Regions from separate parts of the Bacillus sp. JK74 genome, predicted to be linked through region 2. Evidence: riboswitches for the same ligand, from Rfam matches in the RefSeq annotation. Region 2 holds a riboswitch; each other region holds the start of a gene.
What was found. A riboswitch is a leader RNA that binds a small molecule or an ion and turns the genes downstream of it on or off. The one in region 2 is predicted to bind S-adenosylmethionine.

Region 1: it holds a riboswitch for S-adenosylmethionine, as region 2 does, so the genes downstream of both, metE (5-methyltetrahydropteroyltriglutamate--homocysteine S-methyltransferase) here and ACWJJ5_RS08900 (bifunctional homocysteine S-methyltransferase/methylenetetrahydrofolate reductase) in region 2, are expected to answer to the same signal.
Region 3: it holds a riboswitch for S-adenosylmethionine, as region 2 does, so the genes downstream of both, metN (methionine ABC transporter ATP-binding protein MetN) here and ACWJJ5_RS08900 (bifunctional homocysteine S-methyltransferase/methylenetetrahydrofolate reductase) in region 2, are expected to answer to the same signal.

Annotation. Positions count from the first base shown of each region.
Region 1 covers NZ_JBSJQB010000002.1:671,966-675,238, reverse strand. The annotation lists gene metE (5-methyltetrahydropteroyltriglutamate--homocysteine S-methyltransferase) at 1-1,391, opposite strand, end outside; SAM riboswitch class I at 1,475-1,629, opposite strand; gene ACWJJ5_RS07700 (S8 family peptidase) at 1,769-2,728, opposite strand; gene ACWJJ5_RS07695 (STAS domain-containing protein) at 2,948-3,273, shown strand, end outside.
Region 2 covers NZ_JBSJQB010000002.1:876,347-879,619, forward strand. The annotation lists gene ACWJJ5_RS08890 (CvfB family protein) at 53-949, opposite strand; gene ACWJJ5_RS08895 (YajQ family cyclic di-GMP-binding protein) at 1,049-1,540, shown strand; SAM riboswitch class I at 1,641-1,763, shown strand; gene ACWJJ5_RS08900 (bifunctional homocysteine S-methyltransferase/methylenetetrahydrofolate reductase) at 1,853-3,273, shown strand, end outside.
Region 3 covers NZ_JBSJQB010000001.1:169,793-173,065, forward strand. The annotation lists gene ACWJJ5_RS00885 (methionine ABC transporter permease) at 1-303, opposite strand, end outside; gene metN (methionine ABC transporter ATP-binding protein MetN) at 296-1,321, opposite strand; SAM riboswitch class I at 1,427-1,533, opposite strand; gene ACWJJ5_RS00895 (SCP2 sterol-binding domain-containing protein) at 1,644-1,994, opposite strand; gene ACWJJ5_RS00900 (thioredoxin family protein) at 2,091-2,411, opposite strand; gene ACWJJ5_RS00905 (toprim domain-containing protein) at 2,414-2,779, opposite strand; gene ACWJJ5_RS00910 (YusG family protein) at 2,849-3,085, opposite strand; gene gcvH (glycine cleavage system protein GcvH) at 3,140-3,273, opposite strand, start outside.

The sequences.
Region 1 (3,273 bases), 200 kb from region 2:
AAGGCTTGGTACTGTTCATCCGTCCAATCTTTTTTCCGCCATTTTTGCCGTGCGCTCCGCACCTCGGCAGATTGAGGGAAGCTTCCGATTGTCGTCGTCGGCAGAAGAGGAAGACCGAGTGATTCATTCTGCAGCGCCAATCGTTCTTCAAAGCTTGCCGGACGGGAGAAGTCTTTTTCCGTCAGCTGATTCAGCTCTTCTTTTTGAGCTGAGTTCGCTCCTGTTGCGAATGCTTTTAAAGCCTTAAGTGCCGCTTTTGATTCTTCGATCTGCTCATTGACGGCCGCTTTGCCGGACAGAAGCCCTTCTTTTAAGACGCCGAGTTCCGCCAGTTTTTCTTTAGCGTATGACAGGCCGTTCAGCAAATCCTTTTCAAGATGCTCGTCAGGGTGTTTCGCCACCGGCACGTGCAGAAGACTGCTTGAAGGCTGAATCCATAACTCCTCAACATCAGCGTGGCTGAGGATATCCAAAGCTGCATCAAGGCGTTCTTCAACATCGATTTTCCAAATGTTCCGGCCGTCGACCACACCGGCTGCCAGCACTTTATCTTTCGGGAAGCCGTGCTTTTTCAATTGCTCAAGGTTTCTGCCTTTATCATGCACGAAATCAAGTCCGATTCCTTGTACAGGATAAGAAACGAGTTCTTCATATGCATCAACCGAATCGAAGTATGTCTGCAGGAGGACATTCAGTCCTGAAAGCTCTTTTGTGATCGCTTCATAGAGGTCTTTGGCGGCGCGGACATCTTCAGAAGAAGCTGTCACAAGGGCAGGCTCATCAATCTGAACCCATTTGACGCCTTCTGCTTCAAGTTCTTTCAGAAGCTGCACATAAAGAGGAACAAGGCGTTTTTGAATCGCTTTCGCTTCTGATTCTTCGTATCCTTTCGCAAGCGTGACGAATGTATACGGACCGACGATGACAGGTTTCGTTTCCGCTCCGAATTCTTCTTTGATCCGGCGGTAGTCATCAAGCTGTTTATTTCTCGTCAGACGGAATTCAATACTTTCGTCATATTCAGGAACGATGTAATGGTAGTTGGTATTGAACCATTTCGTCATTTCACTGGAAACGGCGTCTTTTACACCGCGGGCAATCGCAAAGTATGTATCAACGGGATCCGTGATGCTGCGGAATCTCTCCGGAATCCAGTTAAAGCTGACGGCGGTATCAAGCACATGGTCATAATGGGTGAAATCAGAGACCGGCACGATATCGATATGTTGGTCAAGCTGGGTTTTGACAGCTGATAAGAATAAGCCGTCAAGCTCTTTAAGAAACGTTTCTTTATCAGTGTTTCCTTTCCAATAAGCCTCAAGTGCTTTTTTCCATTCTCTGTTCAAGCCGATTCTCGGAAAACCGAGGTTCGAAGTTTTGATTGTTGTCATTAAGTCTCCTCCTTTAAGTGAGATGTAACAAAAAAGCCTCTTTCTCATGAGAGAAAGAGGCTTTAACTTCAAAATGCAAGCCTCTCTTATCTCTCAGATCACGTCTGATGGAATTAGCACCGTGCCTTATGAGACAATTGTCTCGGCGCAAAAATCACGCGCCCCATTTCACAATGGAATTACGGTCGGTTGCTGTTGGGGTCAAAAGGCCAATCCCTCGCCCAACTCTCGATAAGAGAAAGTATTTCAATTTTTTTGAAAAGTTACATCATTTGTTGGTTATCTTATCAGCTTATTCAGATCACTGTCAATAGAAAATCTCACAATTTAAAAATTGGTGATGTGACAAACTGATCAATCATTATACGAGAAAAATATCAGAAAGACAGCAGCTGTGCCTGTTCGGCTCTTTCCATCAGCACTTCAGGTGCGTCTAAATACAGAAATCCGTTCCCGGCCAATGTTTTGGCGATGTCCAAAGGAAGGGTCCGCCGCACGAGCTGGGCGTAGACTTCAGCCTCAGAAAGCGTCCGCTGAAACGCGTCCTGTTCAAGCCCTTTTATTAAGGCAAGCGCACCGCTCACATGCGGGGCGGCCATTGAAGTGCCCGTCAGCTTCCCGTATTTATGGTTGGGAAGGGTGGAGAGAATATTTTCTCCCGGAGCCACCAGGTCAATCTCTTTATTAGCGTTTGAAAATTCAGACGATTTACGGGCGATTGAGACTGATCCGACTGCGATTACTTCGTTGTAAGCGGCCGGATATGACAGTTCCTCTGTACGCTCGTCTCCGTCGCCTTCGTTTCCTGCCGCGCAAACGACCAGAACACCGCTGTTTACCGCATTTGTGACGGCTTCTTTCAATTCAGGCACATCGTTCGGCCCGCCGAGTGACATGGAAATAATGTCCGCCTTTTGTTCAACGGCGTAGTTGATGCCGTTAATGATCCATTCGTATTTGCCGCTGCCGTTTTGACCGCCGAGAACTTTAACGATTAAAAGGCTTGCTTCCGGCGCGACACCCGAAATTCCGCCGTTTGAATCATTGGCGGCAATCGTTCCGGAAACGTGTGTCCCGTGTCCGTTGTAATCGGAAATCACGTCTTCTTTGCCTCCGTCATCATCGGTGAAGTTTTTCCCGCCGACAATCCGGTCTTTCAAATCAGGATGATTGATGTCGCAGCCTGTGTCAAGCACCGCGATTTTAATATCCTTGCCTTTAAACCCTTTTGCCCACAACTCTGGCGCCTTAATCACTTTAATCCCCTCAGGAAGCTCGTTCACATCCATGATCTGTTCATCCGTGACATAAGGAATCAAATGCATTTCACCATTCATAAAAAAGCCCTCCTTTTTTATGCTTGCGAGTGGATACAAGGGTGTTGCTACTATTTTATGGCAGAGCATGCCGGCCGGAAAGAGTCATTTGAAGCATTTTCATAAAAAAGGCGTAATCTATCGTACTAAAAAATTTCAAATAAATGGATAGTTTAACAGCTTTCATTTTCATTCATGACCCGCTGACGCTATAATTGGAAATGGGAAAGGAGAAGAGATATGAAGATAAGTGAAGCATTATACAGCTATTTTTCAGAACAAGTGGATCAAATTGCGAAAGAGTGGATCGAAACGATGGAAGATTCGGATCCTAATTCGATTTATTCTTTGACAAATCCCGTCATCACAGAAGAACTGACGGAGCAGGATAAAGAATTTTACCGGCATATTAATAAAATGTATATCATGCCGGAAAAAGAATTTTTAGAAGAGTTCGAGCGGTGGGTGATTGAGCTTGCGAAAGACCAGAAGCATCTGGATACTCCCGTCCAGTATGTGGTCCGTGAATTCATGAGAAACCGGAGACTATACATCAGTTATTATGA
Region 2 (3,273 bases):
TTGAGAAAATAAAAAACACCGGTTTTGGTTCACCGATGTTTTTGCAGAAAATTTATTGTTTTTCGTATGTCCAGCCGTCTTTCTGATACACTTTGCCGTTTTTCATCAGGTGCCCGAGCGCCCGCTTAAAGGCGGCTTTGCTTAAATGAAACCGTTCGCGGATATCGTCAGGATCGCTTTTGTCTCCGTAAGGCATCGCGCCGTTTCTTGATCTCAGATAGGTCAGAATCTCCTCCGCGTCAACCGAAAGCGCATCCTGCTTTCTCGGCAGCAGGGACATGTTGACGGAGCCGTCTTCCTTCACCTCGATAACACGCCCCGTCACGCGGCTGCCGAGTCTCGGCTCTTCTTTTCTTTCTGAAGGGTGAATAAACGCGCGGATGCCTTCATCGGTAATCAGAAAAGAGCCTGATGCGATCAGTCTGTACACCGTGCCTGTCAGGTCTTTATTCATGACGTCTTCCTCTGCATCCGTAAATAATTCACTGATGATATCCTCAGGCGCCGGCTTGGCAAACATGCGTCCGCTGCTTGTCACCTTCAGCATGCAATACAGTCTGTCGCCTTTTTGCGGCCAGACGGATTTGTACGGAGGCAGGTGCTCCGTTGCGACGAGCGCGTCTTTTGACAGACCGACGTCGACGAATACGCCCATATCCTCCACAGCGTCCGTCACTTCCACCCATCCGTAGTCATAAAAGCTGATGAGCGGCTTTTTCATCGTCGCCGCGAGTCTTTCCTGATGATCGACGTAAATAAATACGTCCACTTCATCTCTGTCTTCAATATCCTCTGTAATTTCACTGTTATGTAAAAGAACCGTATCCTCGCCGTCGGTTAAAAAATAACCGAAATCGGTTTGGTGATCTATACTAAGCGTGAGCTGCTGCCCTGGTCTCATGTTATCGTCCTTCCTGATTCGCCCGTATGGGGCTGATGTTTTTCTCATTTTTTCCAATATGCATAAATTCATGCTTTATGCAGTTGGACATTTCTCTTTATTCTACTATAATCAACTCATAAGTGAAATGTTATAGGAGGTTTTCTCATGGCAAAAGAAAGTTCTTTTGATATTGTATCCAAAGTTGAATTTCCCGAAGTGCAGAATGCGATTCAGATGACGCTGAAAGAAATCGGCACGCGCTATGACTTTAAAGGATCGAAAAGCGATGTAACTTTAGAAAAGGAAGAACTTGTCCTGATTTCTGATGACGAGTTTAAACTGAATCAGCTCAAAGATGTGCTGAGCGGCAAGCTGATCAAACGGGACGTGCCGACGAAAAACATTGAATACGGCAAAATCGAAAATGCCTCAGGGGGCACGGTGCGCCAGCGCGCGAAGCTTGTACAGGGCATTGATAAAGACAGCGCCAAAAAAATCAACGCGGTGATTAAAAACTCCGGCTTGAAGGTCAAGTCTCAGATTCAGGACGACCAAGTGCGCGTCACCGGAAAAAATAAAGATGATCTGCAGCAGATTATTGCAGCCGTCCGCGGGGCAGACCTGCCGATTGACGTTCAATTTATTAATTTTAGATAAATTATGTGATTCCTATTGATTATTGTCTCTATTTTCGGTAAATTTGGAGAAAGGGATTTTCACAGTTAAGTTTTGGAAACCCATGACAATTATATGAACGTTCTTATCAAGAGAAGCCGAGGGACTGGCCCGACGACGCTTCAGCAACCGGTGTAATGGTTTAACCCAAACCATGACCAAGGTGCTAAATCCAGCAAGCTAAAAACAGCTTGGAAGATAAGAAGAGAGACAAATGATTACAAAGTCTTCTTCTTAAGAAGACTTTTTTTATTTCTCTTTTTTCCTTGCTGAATGTGACGAAGGAGGCAAACAATGGGACTATTACAAGACTTAAAAGAACGGATTTTAATCGGAGACGGCGCGATGGGCACTCTCCTCTATTCCTACGGCATTGACAGATGTTTTGAGGAACTGAACGTATCAAAGCCCGAGGAAATCAAGCGGATACATAAGGCTTACGTCGAAGCCGGGGCAGACATCATCCAGACAAATACGTACGGCGCGAATTTTATTAAGCTCTCAAGATACGGACTTGAGGATGAAACGAAAAAAATCAATCAGGAGGCGGTCAGAATCGCGCGCGCTTCCTCAGACGGCGCTTATGTATTGGGAACGATGGGCGGCATCCGCACCTTTAACAAAAACGCCTACAGCCTGGAGGAGATTAAACGCAGCTTTCGGGAGCAGCTTTATTTATTGCTTCACGAAGAGCCGGACGGTCTGCTCCTGGAAACATACTATGATTTAGAAGAGGCGCGCGAAGTGCTGAAGATAGCGAGAAAAGAAACGGAACTTCCGATTATGCTGAACGTATCCATGCACGAACAGGGCGTGCTGCAGGACGGAACGCCGCTTCGGGAAGCCCTCAGGTCAATTGCCGATCTCGGCGCTGACATAACGGGAATCAATTGCCGGCTCGGCCCGTACCACATGATTGAAGCGCTCACCGAAGTGCCGATTTTCCGTGACGCTTATTTATCGGTCTATCCGAACAGCAGCCTTCCGTCTTTAGAAGAAGGCCGGCTTGTTTATGATACGGACGATGCCTATTTCCGGGAGAGCGCCGTACAGTTCCGCACTCAGGGCGCGCGCATTATCGGCGGCTGCTGCGGTACGACGCCAAACCATATCAGAGCCATGGCTGAAGCGGTCCGCGGACTTTCTCCCGTCACTGATAAAGAAGTGAAAATCAGACGGGAAGAAGAAATCATCTCCGTCCGGAATGAACGGACCGAGCCTGGTTTAAACGAAATCGCCGCTCAAAAACGGTCAATTATCGTAGAGCTTGATCCGCCGAAAAAATTGAATTTTGACAAATTTCTGCAAGCGGCGGCTGAATTAAAAGAAACCGGCATAGAAGCGCTGACGCTCGCCGACAATTCATTGGCGACACCGCGGATCAGCAATGCCGCCTGCGGTTCATTGCTGAAAGAACGCCTTGATATCCGTTCTCTCGTTCACATTACATGCAGAGACCGCAACATCATCGGCCTTCAGTCACATTTAATGGGGCTGGATACGCTCGGGCTCACCGACATTTTAGCCATCACGGGTGATCCTTCAAAAATCGGCGACTTTCCGGGGGCTACCTCCGTCTATGATTTAACGTCCTTTGACTTGATCAGGCTGATTAAACAATTCAACGAGGGCATTTCTTTATCAGGGAAACCGCTCGGCAAGAAAACGAACTTTTCCGTAGCCGGAGCATTTAATCCGAATGTCCGCCATCTTGA
Region 3 (3,273 bases), on a different contig from region 2:
CAGCGCCGGCAATGCGGCATTCGGTCCTAAAATCGATCCGACCAAAATCTTAGTAAAGCCGAGAAGCAGAATAATTAAAATAAGAAACGGAATAGACCTGAAAATATTAACGACCGCCGCAATCACGGTGTTAATGATTTTATTTTCCCATAAGCTTCCCTTGCCCGTTAAAAAGAGCAGAAGACCGAGAATCGCTCCGATGATAAATGAAAAAACTAAAGCGATGACCGTCATATAAAGGGTCTCGTATGTGGCCGTCCACAGCTCGGTTATATCAACGTTCGGGAACCATTTTTCAAACATTTGTGATCACCTCTGCTTCTACCTGTTTGTCTTTGATGAACCGGATCACGTTTTCTACTTCTTTTTCCTGACCGTCAATATGAATGAATAAAGAACCGTAGGCTCCGTCCTTCGTCTGTGAAATTTTCCCCTGCAGAATATTGACGTCCACATCAAAGTTTCGGATCATTTCCGTAATGAGGGGCTGCTCGGCGGCCTGCCCGACAAATGAAAGCTGAATCGTTTTCCCTGTCGCTGTTTCCTGCAGAAAATGCTGGATGGTTTCTTTCGTCTCTTCCGGTTCTGTCACCTGCTGAACGAAACGCTTGGTCATCGGTTCGCGCGGGTTTCTGAAAACTTGGAGTACTTCGCCTTCTTCAACGACTTTCCCGTTTTCCATGACGGCGACTCTGTTGCAGATTTTTCGGATGACGTGCATTTCATGGGTAATGAGCACGATCGTCAGACCGAGTCTGTCATTTATATCGGATAAAAGATCCAAAATTGAATCGGTCGTCTGCGGATCGAGCGCTGATGTCGCTTCATCGCACAGAAGGACTTTCGGATTATTGGCGAGCGCCCGGGCGATGCCGACACGCTGCTTTTGACCGCCGCTCAGCTGCGACGGATAAGATTTTTCTTTCCCCTCTAATCCGACCAGTTTAATCAATTCATCAGCGCGGCGGACCCGTTCGCTTTTTTTCACGCCGGCGATTTCCAGCGGGAACATAATATTCTCCCGGACGGTGCGCGACCACAAAAGGTTAAAATGCTGGAAGATCATGCTGATTTCCTGGCGCGCTTTTCTCAGCCCGCGGCTGCTTACTTTATTTAATTCCGTCCCCGCGACTTCCACGGTTCCCGACGTCGGCTTTTCAAGGCCGTTCAGGAGACGGATTAAGGAACTTTTACCAGCTCCGCTATATCCTATAATTCCAAATATTTCGCCCTTTTTGATATCAAGAGTGACATCTTGGACAGCATTGACATCCCCATGCTTCGCTTTGTAAATTTTTGAAACATTTTGAAGATGGATCAAAGCAATCACCCGCCTTACACTATTCTAAGAAATCTTCCGGGTTTCTCCGCAAAAGAAAAGCCTTTCTGCAAAAATGAGCAGAAAGGCTTATTGAAAAAGGCCTTTCTCTCATCTTTCAAAGCAGACCGCTTCGAGTGAATTGGCACCATTTCAACATTGTTGATGGTTGCCGGGCTTCATAGGGCACTTCCCTCCACCTCTCTTGATAAGAGAAAACATATCGTATTTTCGTCCGGAAATTCTTACTGTAGAATAGCACGGCGAATGATAAAAAGTCAATAAAATAAATATTGGAAGCTATTGTCACATAGTAGATTGGCAGTTACGGCCGTTTACTGATCGCCTGAAAAAATCCGTTTGTCAGCCAGAGGATGGCCTCCAGCTTCAGCAGGGCTCTGAATGATCCTTTCACTTTGAGTTTTCCGCTTTGGATAAGCTTTTGCAAAGAGACATCACCATGCAGGAGATGGATGATTTCCGTCTGGTTTCCGTAAAAGGTCAAATTAGATTTTTCCTTTGAAGCCGACGTTTTTCTCATTTCTCCCTGTCCGTTAATTGAGACCGTTAAGGCTTCTGTTTCTCCTTGGAATGTAATCAGCAGCGTTGAGGCGTTTAATAGCGGTTTCAAAAACAGATGCTGTCCGTCATTCTCTGAAACTTCTATTTTCTCCACTCGTATAACCTCCCGTTTTAATGGCCATACATACACTTTCTCTTTTTAACGGACAGAACCCTTTATAAACCGCACGACATTTTCCTGTAAATATTGTCACATCGGGAACGTTTGCGATGTTTTTTGTTTAATCAGCTCATATAAATAGGAAACGGAGCGGAAGGCGTATCCTTTCTCAACAAGCTCTCCGCCTTTAAACAGCAAAAAGCACGGAACGCTTTCAATCTGATAGGCTTTGGCGAATGCGGGGGAATAATTCACGTTGTTTTTATAGAAGGCGGCGCCGGGCAGCATTTCTTCGACGACAGTAAGCATTTTGGACGCCAGCTGGCATGTGCCGCAAAACGGGGTGTACAAATACAGGAGATAAACGTCATCCTGAATCGATTCGAGTTCATTTTCTTGGAGTTCTTTCATGATTACCACCTCAGGTCGTTCTTTTTCAAAAATACAGTGTCAGCATCAAAGCCGGCTCTGATCAGCACAGATGCGAGATGATGGCCCGGGCACGACTCGACTTGCCTGTATGTTCTGTCTATATAAATATGGCGCGCTTCGGGAAGCTCCCGTTTCAGCTGTTTTCTTAGTTTTTCTCCGGAGTCATCTGCGTCCGTTAAAATATAGACGTCTCTGTCAAACAGGCGGTCCGCCAAATCTTCCAGTTCGGTTTGGCCGATCGTCCCGTTTGTACAGACGATTTCCGCGGGTTCGATGAGCACTTCCCTGACTTTGATTTTATCAGATTTTCCTTCTACGATAATGACCTTTTCATCTCCGTTGTACATAAGCGCGTCACCTGCCGATTGTTTTAGCGTCAGATTGAAAAAGAAGGCAGTGAAATTCACCGCCAACTGTTAACACCAGCCATTCTCATAATCGCAATCGACATATTTCGGATCGCTGCCGTTTATGACATCGGCTGTTTTATAAAATTTTTGATTTTCAAATGAAAAGCCCTGTTTGAGCTCGTACTGGTCCATGCCTGTCATCTCGCCGATGGCTTCATTTTCATGAAACAAGGAAAACCGGCCGTTTTGAAAGCGGCCCGTGACGTTCTCCGTCACATCGACCTTTTGTTTATCAAAAGCCATTTTAGACACCTCCCGTTACAGATAGAGTGTCCAAATGGCCCCTTTGCTATCCGATCAGTCTTCCTGTGTCATTTCGTCATATTGCTCAGAAGTCATGAGGTTTTCGATTTCTTCAGCATCAGCCGGTTCCACGACGATCATCCACGCTTTTTCATACGGAGACTCGTTTACGAATTCAGGACTGTCAT